Linked DNA regions of Symmachiella dynata. The protein of the gene in region 1 interacts with the protein of each later gene in a pairwise test. Links are inferred from orthologs where the notes say so. Each region holds a gene or a part of one and is shown in the gene's direction. Other genes may lie near its edges. The genes, in order: sufU and Mal52_RS03275.

Region 1 (6,106 bases):
CCGGCGACCCCCTGCACCCCGACTACCAGGACGACGATGAGTTTGATGATGACGACGACGACACATAAGTCGCCCGTCGACAGAGATGCAGCAAGCACACAACCCGACCGTCTACCGTCTACCGTCTACCGTCTACCGTCTACCGTCTACCGTCTACCGTCTACCGTCTACCGTCTACCGTCTACCGTCTACCGTCTACTGTCTACCGTCTACTGTCTACTGTCTACTGTCTACTGTCTAAGGCCTATCCCCCCCGTGCCCAGCGACTTCCTCCGCATCAGCCCCAAAATCCGCGTCCTGCCGATCATTCACGGCAGCGGAGATTGCGCCCTAGAAGTGCGACGGGTGATGTTGTCGGAACAATTTGATTGCCTCGCGGTTCCGCTTCCGCCATCATTTCAATGCGATGTCGAAGCGGCGATTGAATACCTGCCGACAGTCTCGTTGGTGATGCAGCGAGAAAGCTTGCCCGGGTATGGGACCCAGTGGACGCCCGATGCCGACGACACCGCCTCCGATCCTGACGACCCGCAAGCCAGTTATGTGCCGATCGATCCCTGCCAAGGCGTGATCGCCGGGCTGAGGATCGCCATTCAGGAGCACATGCATCGCGCGTTTATTGATCTGGAGACCGAGGAGTTCGTCGAAACAAGCACCGTGCTGCCCGATCCTTATGCGCTCAAACAGGTGCCGCTGGAGAAATTCGCCGCCGGAATTTTGCCGGCGATTCCTCGTCCACGGCAGGATCAAGTCTGCGACCGCATTGCCGCCATGGGAGCCCGACTGCGCGAATTGGAACGCCGCTTCGATTCGATCCTGCTGATTTGTTCACTCGTCGATTGGCCCTGGATCCGCGAAGCCTATACCCAGCCGCCGGAAAACCCGCCCGAAGATGATGAGGTGTTCGACACCGATAGCTATCAAGCGGACCCCAAAACGTTGGCGTTTATGCTGGGCGAATTGCCGTTCATTACCGGGTTGTATGAACGAGCCCGCGCCGAATTGGATGACGACGAAAACCTATCGATCGACGGCGTCAAAGAATTGTTGCTCGTCTCGCGCAAAAAATATCGCAAGGAATTCGGCAACCGCGCGCGCCCCCTTACGCCGCATCTGTTTGCGCAATACTTGAAATACGTGCGCAACCTCTCGCTTGTCGAACGGCGGCTCACGCCCGATTTGTACACACTGGTGATCGCCGCCCAGCAATTCGCCGGCGATCAATTCGCCATGCACGTCGCCGAGACGGCTCGCGATTATCCATACCAAGACAATCTCCCCTTTGAAACGATTCCGCTCAGCATCGGCCGCGCACGTTTACCCGACGGCGATATCGTGGGACTGAAAAGCCGCCTCCCCGGTTCTCCCGTGTCGTGGCGCACCTGTGAACTGCAGCGTCGGCCGGACAAGGCCGAACAAGAGCGTTGGGAATATCGGTGGGATCCCTACCGTCAATGTAGCTGGCCGCCCGAAGATGTGGCGATCGAAAACTTCCGCACGCACGTCAAAGATCAGGCCAACGCCATCATCGGTGCGGACTTGGCCCGCAGTGAAAAATTCAACTGCAGCATTATGGATGGCCTAGACATCCGCGAGACCCTGCGAAACTGGCACACGGGTGATTTATACGTCAAAGTCATCCCTCCCAGTCGCGGCGGCTTGGATTGCGTGGTGATGTTGTTCGATTCTCCCGCCGATCCGCGTGATTATCCCTGGCGGGTGACCTGGATGGCCGAGCATCACGACGAATCAACGCTGGCACTGTTCGCGACCGACTACCACAAGGAGATGGTCGGACCGGGTATCGGCATGGCGACGTACGGCGGGGCGATGTTCCTGTTTCCGCCGCGACCGGTCCCCGACATCTGGATGGACCCCCGTCTGGACTTCACAGAAACCTTGGAAGAACGCCTCGTGGCGGCCGCGTGTCTACACAGCAATGAGCGGCACATCGCCCTGCTGAGTTCCCTGCCGCCCGGTCCCGGGTGGCGGCGGTTGGCAAAAAAATTCCGCAAACGGCTGGTGCATGTTCCACTGGGCCGTTTCAGTCAGTCAACTGTCCAGCAATTACGACTCGTCCACGTTCTGAACGGCCAACAGGTCCGCAGCTACGCCTCGCACTTCATCCGTAAAGCTTAAAACAGCCCCGCGACTTGGCTTGGCACAGCGATGGGCCTAAAATGCAAAAAACATAGCGCCGCCGAACGTGGGGTGCGTCATGACGCACCTTATCTCTGCAGGACGGATATTAAACCCAATGCACTACGACTTAACGTAAGTCTCGTCTGATTACGGTGGGGAATCGCAATTTATGCGAAAACCCTCACCCCGGCCCTCTCCCAGAGGGAGAGGGAGACAACACCGGACAGTCATCACATAACCAAACAACCCCGTACGGTGCGTCACGACGCACCCTACTCTGGCTTCGACAATTTCTCTTAATGAAAGTAACAGGTGTCGCGACGTGAGCGACGATCTTTACCAAGAACATATTCTTGACCACTTCGAGTCCCCGTACCACAAAGGTCCGCTCGAGAATCCCACGTGCATGCACCGGGACAAAAATCCGATTTGTGGCGACGAAATCCAACTCGCCCTCAAAGTCGATGATTCGGGCAAAGTCCAAGAGGCATGGTTCGAGGGGCACGGCTGCGCGATTAGTCAGGCGGCCGCATCGATGCTGGTCGAAGAAATCGAGGGCAAAACTCTCGAGGAATTGCGGGATTTCGATGCGCAACAAATGTTGGACCTACTCAAAGTCCAGTTGACCGCCACCCGCCAAAAGTGCGGCCTGCTTGGTTTTAAGGTCCTCAAAACGATGGTCTATTCACTCGATGGCACTCCGGCGGAGAATTGATCCGCAACGCCTCACCGTCGTACAAAAAGTAAAATAGCACGATGACAAAATCCGCATTGCAACCAACGCTCGATGTCTCAGCCGTCCGCAACGACTTTCCCATTCTGGGCAAGCCGCTCGCTGAAGGGCGGCCGCTGATCTATCTCGACAACGGCGCCACCACCCAGAAACCGCAATGCGTGATCGATAAGGTCACCGAGTGCTACGAAAACTACAACGCCAACGTGCACCGCGGCGTCCACACACTCGGCGATCAAGTGACAACCGAACTCGAAAACGCCCGCGAAACCGTACAAAACCTGCTCAACACCGCCGCGGTCGAAGAGGTCATTTTTACTGCCGGAACGACCGCTGCCATCAATCTGGTTGCGCACGGCTGGGCTCGCAAATTTCTCTCCGCCGGCGATGAAATCCTCGTCAACCTGATGGAACACCACGCCAACTTGGTCCCTTGGCAACAAGCTGCGGCCGCCACCGGAGCAACGCTGCGGTACCTACCGCTGACGCCCGATGGCCGGTTGGATCTGACGCGACTGGACGAAGTTCTCACGGAAAAAACAAAGCTCGTCGCCGTCACAGGAATGTCGAATGTGCTGGGGACGATCAATCCTATCGACGAATTGGCCCGCCGCGCTCATGCTGTGGGAGCGGTGATCCTGGTCGATGGTGCGCAAAGCGTCCCCCACCAGCCGGTCGATGTGCAGGCAAGCGACATCGATTTTCTCGCCTTTTCGGGACACAAAATTTACGGCCCCACCGGAATCGGTGTTCTGTACGGCAAAGCAGCCTTGCTGAACGCCATGGACCCATTTCTGGGTGGCGGGAATATGATTCGCTATGTCTACGAAGACCGCTTTGAACCGGCGGATTTGCCGGCGAAATTCGAGGCGGGCACACTGCCAATCGCACAGGCCATCGCCTTGGGAACTGCAATCGACTATGTCACCGATTTGGGATTTGAAGCAATTGCCGCTCAGGAGCACCAATTGACGGTCCGCGCGCAGGAACGCTTGGCAGAAATCCCCGGCCTGAGAATTTTCGGCCCAGCTCCGGAGCATAAAGGGTCGATTGTCAGCTTCGCCGTTGAAGGTCTGCATTCCCACGATATGGGGGAATTGCTGGATCGCAAAGGGGTCGAAATCCGCGTCGGACACCATTGCACGATGCCGCTGCACGATTGGCTGCAGGTCTCCTCGACATCACGGGCCAGCTTTGCGTTTTATAACACGCTGGAAGAGGTCGACGCTCTGGCTGAAGCGATACTCTATGCGCGAAAAGTCTTTCGGCTGGCTTAATCACAACGAAGCTGGCTGACATCCGCATGAAATGCAGCATCGTTGATGCGTTCATGCCGCTCGCCGAAGGAATAGTAGGGTTTTGCTGGTCCACCGAGCAATTTCGGGAAATTTATCTCTTAAAAAGGAGTGATTTCCCTACTTGTTCTTTGGGGTCTAAAATGTAGGATTTGTCCAGACAGGTAATTCGCATTTGGTACCAGTGTGAAATGACCTCGATAGCGGGCCAGCACCCACCTCCGCACACCCCGAGAATCCGACCCCTTGCGGGCTGGTGATTCGAGGCTAAAGCGAAGGAACGCGGCGGTGGGTGTTGGGTGCCGCTGTTCTGGGCGCGGTTGCTTTCCGCCAAAATCGGCTAAAAAACTGTCCACTTGCGGGGTTCATTCCCTCCAGATGGAAGTTTTTCAAAATTGTGAGCGCTGGAATGGGTCCGTTGACTTGAGTCGACGGCCTAAGCTTTGTTATAACGCCGAGTACTGCGGGTGTAGCTCAGTGGTAGAGCACCACGTTGCCAACGTGGTTGTCGTGGGTTCGATCCCCATCACCCGCTTTTTTTTATTGGCACCCGGCAAAACAGCCGCACGTCGAATGCTGCTGTCATTCACTTCGTGCGGCCGACCAAAAAAACGGTTGGCGTCCCGATTTCGTGATTTGCCGCCGACATGGCGATGTCCCGGCCGGTTCTTGCTACTTTTTCACAGAGAAATGAATTGTGAGCCGATAGGCCTGCCGATTATGAGCGAAAACGAAGCGACCACCACAGACGAAACCGCTGAAGATGCAGGCGTCGCTGAAAATGACGCACCCGCAAAAATGGAGTTGAAGGTCGAGATCAAAGACATCGGCCCCTGCAAAAAACACGTCCATGTCATCGTGCCTCGCAAGGACATCGACGACGTGCACGACGCCGCTGTCAGCGAATTGGTCGGCAATGCGCAAGTCCCCGGCTTCCGCCCGGGTCGCGTTCCCCGCGATTTGATCCAAAAGCGTTTCCGCAAAGAACTTGGCGATCAGGTCCGCGAGAAATTGCTCATGGAGAGCTTGGAACAAATCTCCGAAGAGCACGAACTCGATGCCATCAACGAACCCAACTTGAATATCGAGAACATTGAGGTCCCCGAAGAAGGGGATTTCGAATACGAATTCGACGTCGAAGTTCGTCCCGAGTTCGACCTTCCCGAATACAACGGTCTCAAAATCGACAAACCGGTCCGCGAGATCACCGACGAAGACGTTGAGGCTTACCAGTTGCAATTCCTTTCGCAACATGGCGAATTGGAAACGCACAAGGGACCGGCCGAAAAAGGCCAATATGTCGAAGCCTCTTTCTCCTTCACCCACAAGGACGAAGTGCTCGGTCGGTTCAACCATCAGACAGTGCAACTCAAACCAACACTCGGGTTTCACGATGCCGAGTTGGAAGGTTTTGACGAACTGATGGAAGGTGTGTCGGCCGATGATTCCCGCGAAGCGGAAGTCACCATTTCGTCCGAAGCAGCCAATGTCGATTTGCGCGGCGAGACGGTCCAAGTCACGATTAAAGTCCACGAGGTCAAGACGTTAAATTTGCCGGAACTCGACAAAGAGTTTTTGGGATCAATCGGAGTCGATTCCGAAGAAGACCTGCAAAAACAAATTCGCGAAATGTTGGAGCGGCAAGCCAAATTCGACGAACGTCAAGCGGCCCGCACGCAAGTGCTGGAGAAAATCACCGAGTCGGCGAATTGGGAATTGCCCGAATCGCTCGTCATGCGTCAGGTGGACAACGCCTTGCGGCGTGAAATCCTGGAGATGCAGCAAGCCGGCTTTACGCAGTCGGAGATCCGCGCCCGCGAAAACGAATTGCGGCAAAACGCGGTGACGACGACGCGGCAAGCTTTGAAAGAGCATTTCGTGCTCGACCGCATTGCGGTCAAAGAAGAAATCGAAACCCAACCGGTCGATGTCGATA
Region 2 (5,979 bases), 200 kb from region 1 along the record:
TGTTTTCCAGCAGCCCTGAAAGGGAATACGAGCCTTTCCCAGAATTGAGAAATAACAAGCCGCTAAAAGGAGCATGTTGGAAGTTACCGCCAAGACTGGGAGGGCCTGCGGGCAAAAAATGCGGAATTTCGTTTTCCTACTAGAGGCGAGGCAAGGTGCAGGTGGCGAGTTATAAATGGGCCTCAGGAGAGACCATTAGAAAAAGACAGCGATTACGGGTCTCTTACAACTTTCATGTAGGACTCGCCTGTTCCAGATTGACCGTCTGGCGTTTGAAATCGGACGTTAGCCGTTTTGGTAAGTTTTAGCCGTACCCCAGGCATCAGCCACAGCGAAATTGATCGGAATGCTGGAGAACCATCGGGCGGATCAAAGGCAATTCGCGTGTCTGGACTTGATGTCTGTATTACCGAACCGATGGTCTCGTTGTCTGCAACAATGTCACCGGGAAGGATAACGATAATCTCTTCGGTCGCTTCAAGTGTGGTATTGGCAGGCCACACAAATGGCTCATCTGGACTTGGCTGATTGACAATGCTTGGCAGGTGCGAAGTATTGCGAAATTGAAACACATAAAACGCGGCTATCACCAGCAAGCCAACGAATATCAGCATGCTGAGTGTTGGAGTGGTTTTCATTGCGAACGATTGTGTCCGTAGAATGGGAGCTGAATGACAAGTTGTGCCGAAGAAAGAAACGCTGACCCTATTCGTCACAGTACACTGTCGTCATCCTCTGTCTCTATCTACTGGAAGGCAAGGGAAAATCCTGAAAACTCGGATCGATCACTACTGGGTGCTATCTCGGTCTGTAACAGTCGTGATCGCCTAGTTACCGTTGTTGCCTCATTCTAATCCCCATTGACTAGACGGTGTCATGCTAGACCACGCATCGCCACTTGATAGTGCGTGGCTCGGCCTTGCCCTCCCGGAGACCGGTTTAAAAAGGCGCAGCGACCAACGGGAGCGGCCTATTCAACTCCGAGCGGAAGCTCGCACCTAGCGGCTGTGCCGCCTTAGTTTCTGTAGACGTTTGCTACCTACTTCGGCGACATAAAGATTCCCCGCGCGGTCGATGGCGATTTGATGGCCGATGCCGAACTCCAGCGGGCCGCTACCTTCTTCGCCCCACGACTTAACCACGCTGCCCGATTTGTTGAGTTGGTGAATCTTGTCCCCGCTACAGGCAAACAGCACGCCGTCGCGATCCAGCGCCACGCCGAAGGCCGTCTTCACGGGATAGGCTTTGAGGAATTTTCCGTTTCCGTCAAAAACCTGCAGGCGATTGTTGTCACGATCAGCGACGATCACCTGACCGTCGGAATCGACGACCACTTGGTGCGGAGCATGAAACTGCCCCGGTTGTTCGCCCGCTTGTCCCCACGTTGCCAGAAATTTTCCCTCAGGGGAAAACTTGACCATCCGGCTGTTCCCGTAACCATCGGCGACGTAGATCTCGCCCTGGGGGCCGATAGCGACGTCGGTCGGTTGATCGAATTGCGGCGGATCGCTGCCCGTGCCCGGTTTGTCGATTTGCCCCAGGGCTAACAGCAATTTGCCGTCGCCATTGAATTTGTAAACCATATGCTGCTCGGTGCAGGTCACCCACACATGCCCTTGTTGATCGACTTTCAACCCATGCCCGGTGGCCACGTAATCGTCACCAAACGCACGCAGGAACTTGCCCGTTTTATCGAAGCTCAAAACCGGCCGCTTGCCGCGATGTAGTAGAAAAATACGACCTTGCTTGTCGACACCGACGCCGGAGCATTTCCCCAGTTCGATATCGTCGGGAACCTCAATCGCATCCAACACGGCGGTAAAATCAATTCGCGGTTCGTCAGCAGCAGCCAGCGTGGAGATGCAGGCCAAAACGGCAAATGCCATGACGGCTTTAATGGTTGATCGGTAGAGACTCACGACAGCCATGCTCCTAAGCGGAATGAGAGAGGTCAATCTGTTGTCAGCCTACCACGAACGACAAGAATCCGACAACCAGCCGCATTGATTCCCGTAGCGCGGCGCAGGACAATAGATTCTTGATCCGTTGCCATGCTGAACAAGACCTCACATGACTGCCACTCCGATTTATCTGGACAACCATGCCACCACGCGCGTCGACCCCCGCGTGTTGGATGCGATGTTGCCGTATTTTTCCGAGATTTACGGAAACGCTGCCAGCATCAGCCATCGTTTTGGCTGGGATGCCGGGGACGCTGTTGAGGCGGCGCGGGGTAAGATCGCTGAGCTGTTCAACACTGACGCGCGGAACGTGATTTTCACCAGCGGCGCCACCGAAGCGAACAACCTCGCCTTAAAGGGCGTCTTGCACGCCGCACCGCCGGGGAGTCATTTGATCACCGCCGCCGCCGAACACAAAGCGGTGCTCGATCCGGCCAAACGTCTCTCCCGCAGCGACTACGAAGTGACGGTGCTTCCGGTCGATCAATATGGTATGGTCGATCCGCAACAAATCGCCGAGTCGCTGCGGCCCAACACGGTGCTTGTTTCGATCATGTCGGCCAATAACGAAGTGGGGACGCTCAACGACATCGCTGAAATCGCCGCGTTGTGCCGTGAACGTGGGGTTCACTTCCACACCGATGCGGCGCAGAGCGCGGGCAAGTTGCCGCTTGACCTATCGACGACACCGATCGATTTGCTAAGCCTGTCCGGACACAAAATCTACGGGCCCAAGGGCATCGGCGTGTTATTTGTGCGGCACGGTTCTCCGCGGATCAAGCTGGAACCGCAGCTCGATGGCGGCGGCCATGAGCGGCATTTGCGCAGCGGCACGTTGCCGGTGCCGTTGATCGTGGGACTTGGCAGAGCGTGTGAACTGTGTGGTGAAACGATGGTCGACGAAGCGGCGCGGCTGTTGGAATTGCGCGAGCGATTGTGGACAGGATTGCAAGACCGGCTCGACGGGCTCACCTTAAACGGCCATCCGGAACAACGCTTGCCGGGAAACCTGAATGTGAGCTTTGACGGCGTCGAAGGCGATGCGCTGATGAATAGCATGCGGGAGATTGCCGTCAGTTCCGGATCGGCCTGCACGTCCGCCGATCCGCAACCGAGCCACGTCCTGCGGGCGATGGGAGTCAGCGACGCACTCACGCGCGCCAGTTTGCGATTTGGTTTGGGACGATTCAATACGACCGAAGAAATCGACCGCGCCGTTGAGGTTGTTGCCGACGCAGTCGGTCGCTTGCGAGAATAATCCCCCGGCGGAAGAACCCACGAACAACGCAATCTGTGAGTCTAAAATTCTTTGCACGCAGCCAATGCGATTAAGAACCCTAAGAATCGCACCATTCCTTTTCGTGTATTTTGCTTCTTTCGTGGTTTGTTTTCTTAATCGCAAATTTCACTTTCGCGGAATAAATTAAAGAACCACGAAAGAAGCGAAATACACGAAAAGTGAAAATATCGACCATAACAAACCATTGTCGCGCATGGTGAATTCACCCCCCTTAGATGAAAGAAGTGACTTGGTTCTCGGTTGCCACTATTTTGCGGTGATTGATTTGCTGTCCGCCTAGAATGGGTGCTACTGACGGCGTTTTCGTCATCAAATAAATTGCTGGGTAGCCGCGTACAAATAACAGGGACGTTATACTTTTCGCAGCACGAAGATGACATCCTCGCTGTGGCCTTTGACCTTGATGGGCGCGTTGATGTCGAGGTCGAAATCGAATGTTTCCAACAACTCCAGCTCCGGCACGCGGGCCAAGAGTTGGCGGAATTGGCGGGCGGTGTACATCCGGAACGGCATCTCGTCGACGAGTCGCAACTTCCGTTTGGGAGTTGTGACGTCAAGCGTCATGCCGACCATTTCGACGCGTGCTTTGCTGTCGACCGACATGGTCCACAACCGCGATTCCACGCCGACATTTCCTCGCCGGGCGGCATAGCATTCGTCGTCGCAGATGCGATGATTCGTGGGCGTCAGGTGTAGCCCTAACAGATAAATGCCCCCCTTGCGCAAGGCGCGGGCGATGCATTGCATATGCGCCGTGGCTGCATCTTCGTCCGGTAAATGCCGGAAACTGTTGATCAGATTGAAGGCGGCATCCGCTTTGCGGGGCAAGCGAAAATCGGCCATGTCCCCCACAACGGCGGTCGGTTCAAAACCCCTTCGTCCCAGTCGCCGATTACAAAACTCGACCGCTTTGGGATTCAGGTCGTTGCCGGAAACGTCGTAACCCGCCTGGGCTAGTTTGATCAACAACCGCCCGGTGCCGCACGCCGGTTCAAACACACGCTGCACCGTGCCGCCGGCATACTTGTCGAAACAAGCCTCAAGAAAGGCGATTTCCTTCCGCCAATCGGCTGCGAAAATGATGTCGTAATAGGTGGGATAGTCGTAGACCTTCCCATGAATAACTTCCGCCATATTCACCTAACCTCGTACATCCCTGAATTTTCGACTCCCTCTCCCTCTGGGAGAGGGTTGCAAAACGGGTGGCACCGATTGCCATTGGCAATCCGTGTGCCGAAGGCACAAGAAGCAGCATTTTCAGCTGCCTCAACCAATGCAGCTTCATCAATCAAGGAGTCCGTGATTTGCTGCTTCTTGCGGGCTTCGCCCGCCCCGATTGCCGTTGGCAATCGCGGCCACCCTATGGACGCTGCCCAACCGTGCTAACCCCCGGCCTTCTTCACTTGTTCCATTACCGGTCGCAGCGCAGCTAGCACCTTCTGCCGCGCGTCGCTGATCGGCCCCGGCAATATCGTGCCGGCCGCTTGTTGGTGCCCCCCACCTCCAAATTGTTCCGCCACGGCTGCCACGTTGATTCCGACGCGGCTACGAAAACTGCATTTCACCTGCCGGTTACTTTGTTCAATCAAAATAAACGCCGCCTGCGCCCCGGCAATTCGCATGCACTCATTGACCAGATCTTCGGTATCGGGGGGAACGGCGCCGGTCTCCGCATAGTCGTCCCAGCGGATGTAGGTATGCGTCAGGAGCCCGTCGAATTCCGGCGTGATCCGTTGCAGCGACCGCCCCGCCAAGCGCATACGAGCCAGGGAATACTGTTCATAAAGTTGTTCATACAGCGCTGCCGGGTTTGCTCCCAATTCCATAAGTGCGGCACCGACGCGCATGGTGTTCACCGTCGACGAGGGAAAACGAAACCACCCCGTATCGGTCACTATCGCGCAATATAAGGCTGTCGCTGCAATCGCATCGACTGTGTATCCCAAAGCGACCGCTAATTCGTAAACCATCTCACCGGTCGCGGCGGCAGCGGTGTTTTTGAACACGATCGCGCCCAGGTCATCGCTACTCACATGGTGATCGATGACGACCTTCACGGCATCAGTCTTGCCCAGGATTTTGCCCATATCCTGCAACTGGCCCCAGGCGCTGGTATCGAGAATGATGTGCACATCGGTATCAAGGGCTTCTTCGGCCGTCGCCTGCTTACCGAGTTGGCAAATCCAACCTTCGGTATCAATAAACCCCAATCGCGGTGGCGTGGGTGATTGATTGACGATCTTCACCTGCTTGCCCAACGCGACCAGAATGCGGGCCATGCCGATTTCCGAGCCGAGTGCATCGGCATCGGGGCGCACGTGGCTGGTCAGCACAAATCGCTGATGGTCGTTAATAATCTTGCCCAGCGGCTCCCAGTCGATCGTCATTCGCTTTTCCAATTGGTATTGCCGGTGAACAAAATTTGCAGATGGCGTCGCACCCTCGACCATTAGACTTCGCCGGAGGGGCGCGCCGATTCCTGTATCGCTGCCGTGGCCAATGTACGGGCCTGTGCGATATCGAGCGCCAATTGCTCTTTTAGTGGATCGATGCCTGCAAAGGAAGTCGTGGCCCGCAACCGTTCCACAAATTCCACCCCCAACGATTGTCCATACAAGTCGCCGGAAAAGTCGATCAAGTGCACCTCTAACTTGCGTTGCATTTCGCCGAATGTGGGGTTCGGCCCGACATTGACCGCCGCCGGCAAGCGTTGATCTC

The links.
Region 2: the proteins of sufU (region 1) and Mal52_RS03275 interact in binary tests that used the Escherichia coli proteins (3 or more experiments, as listed by UniProt). The link is inferred for Symmachiella dynata from one-to-one orthologs.

The regions. Positions count from the first base shown.
Region 1 is NZ_CP036276.1:1,062,848-1,068,953, reverse strand. Bases 1,174-4,160 are described here. They hold sufU (Fe-S cluster assembly sulfur transfer protein SufU), read left to right. Parts: upstream 1,174-2,464; coding sequence 2,465-2,857; downstream 2,858-4,160. Other genes in these bases: Mal52_RS04055 (aminotransferase class V-fold PLP-dependent enzyme), read left to right, coding at 2,899-4,152; Mal52_RS04065 (hypothetical protein), read left to right, coding at 1,174-2,139. In the rest of the region: Mal52_RS04070 (AAA family ATPase), read left to right, coding at 1-68; more of Mal52_RS04065, read left to right, coding at 247-1,173; tig (trigger factor), read left to right, coding at 4,891-6,106. UniProt on the Escherichia coli protein: A scaffold on which IscS assembles Fe-S clusters. Exists as 2 interconverting forms, a structured (S) and disordered (D) form. The D-state is the preferred substrate for IscS.
Region 2 is NZ_CP036276.1:859,358-865,336, reverse strand. Bases 1,285-4,144 are described here. They hold Mal52_RS03275 (cysteine desulfurase family protein), read left to right. Parts: upstream 1,285-2,070; coding sequence 2,071-3,219; downstream 3,220-4,144. Other genes in these bases: Mal52_RS03270 (class I SAM-dependent methyltransferase), read right to left, coding at 3,613-4,144; Mal52_RS03280 (peptidyl-alpha-hydroxyglycine alpha-amidating lyase family protein), read right to left, coding at 1,285-1,919. In the rest of the region: Mal52_RS03285 (hypothetical protein), read right to left, coding at 213-638; more of Mal52_RS03280, read right to left, coding at 999-1,284; more of Mal52_RS03270, read right to left, coding at 4,145-4,395; Mal52_RS03265 (DHH family phosphoesterase), read right to left, coding at 4,644-5,648; Mal52_RS03260 (bifunctional riboflavin kinase/FAD synthetase), read right to left, coding at 5,711-5,979. UniProt on the Escherichia coli protein: Master enzyme that delivers sulfur to a number of partners involved in Fe-S cluster assembly, tRNA modification or cofactor biosynthesis. Catalyzes the removal of elemental sulfur from cysteine to produce alanine.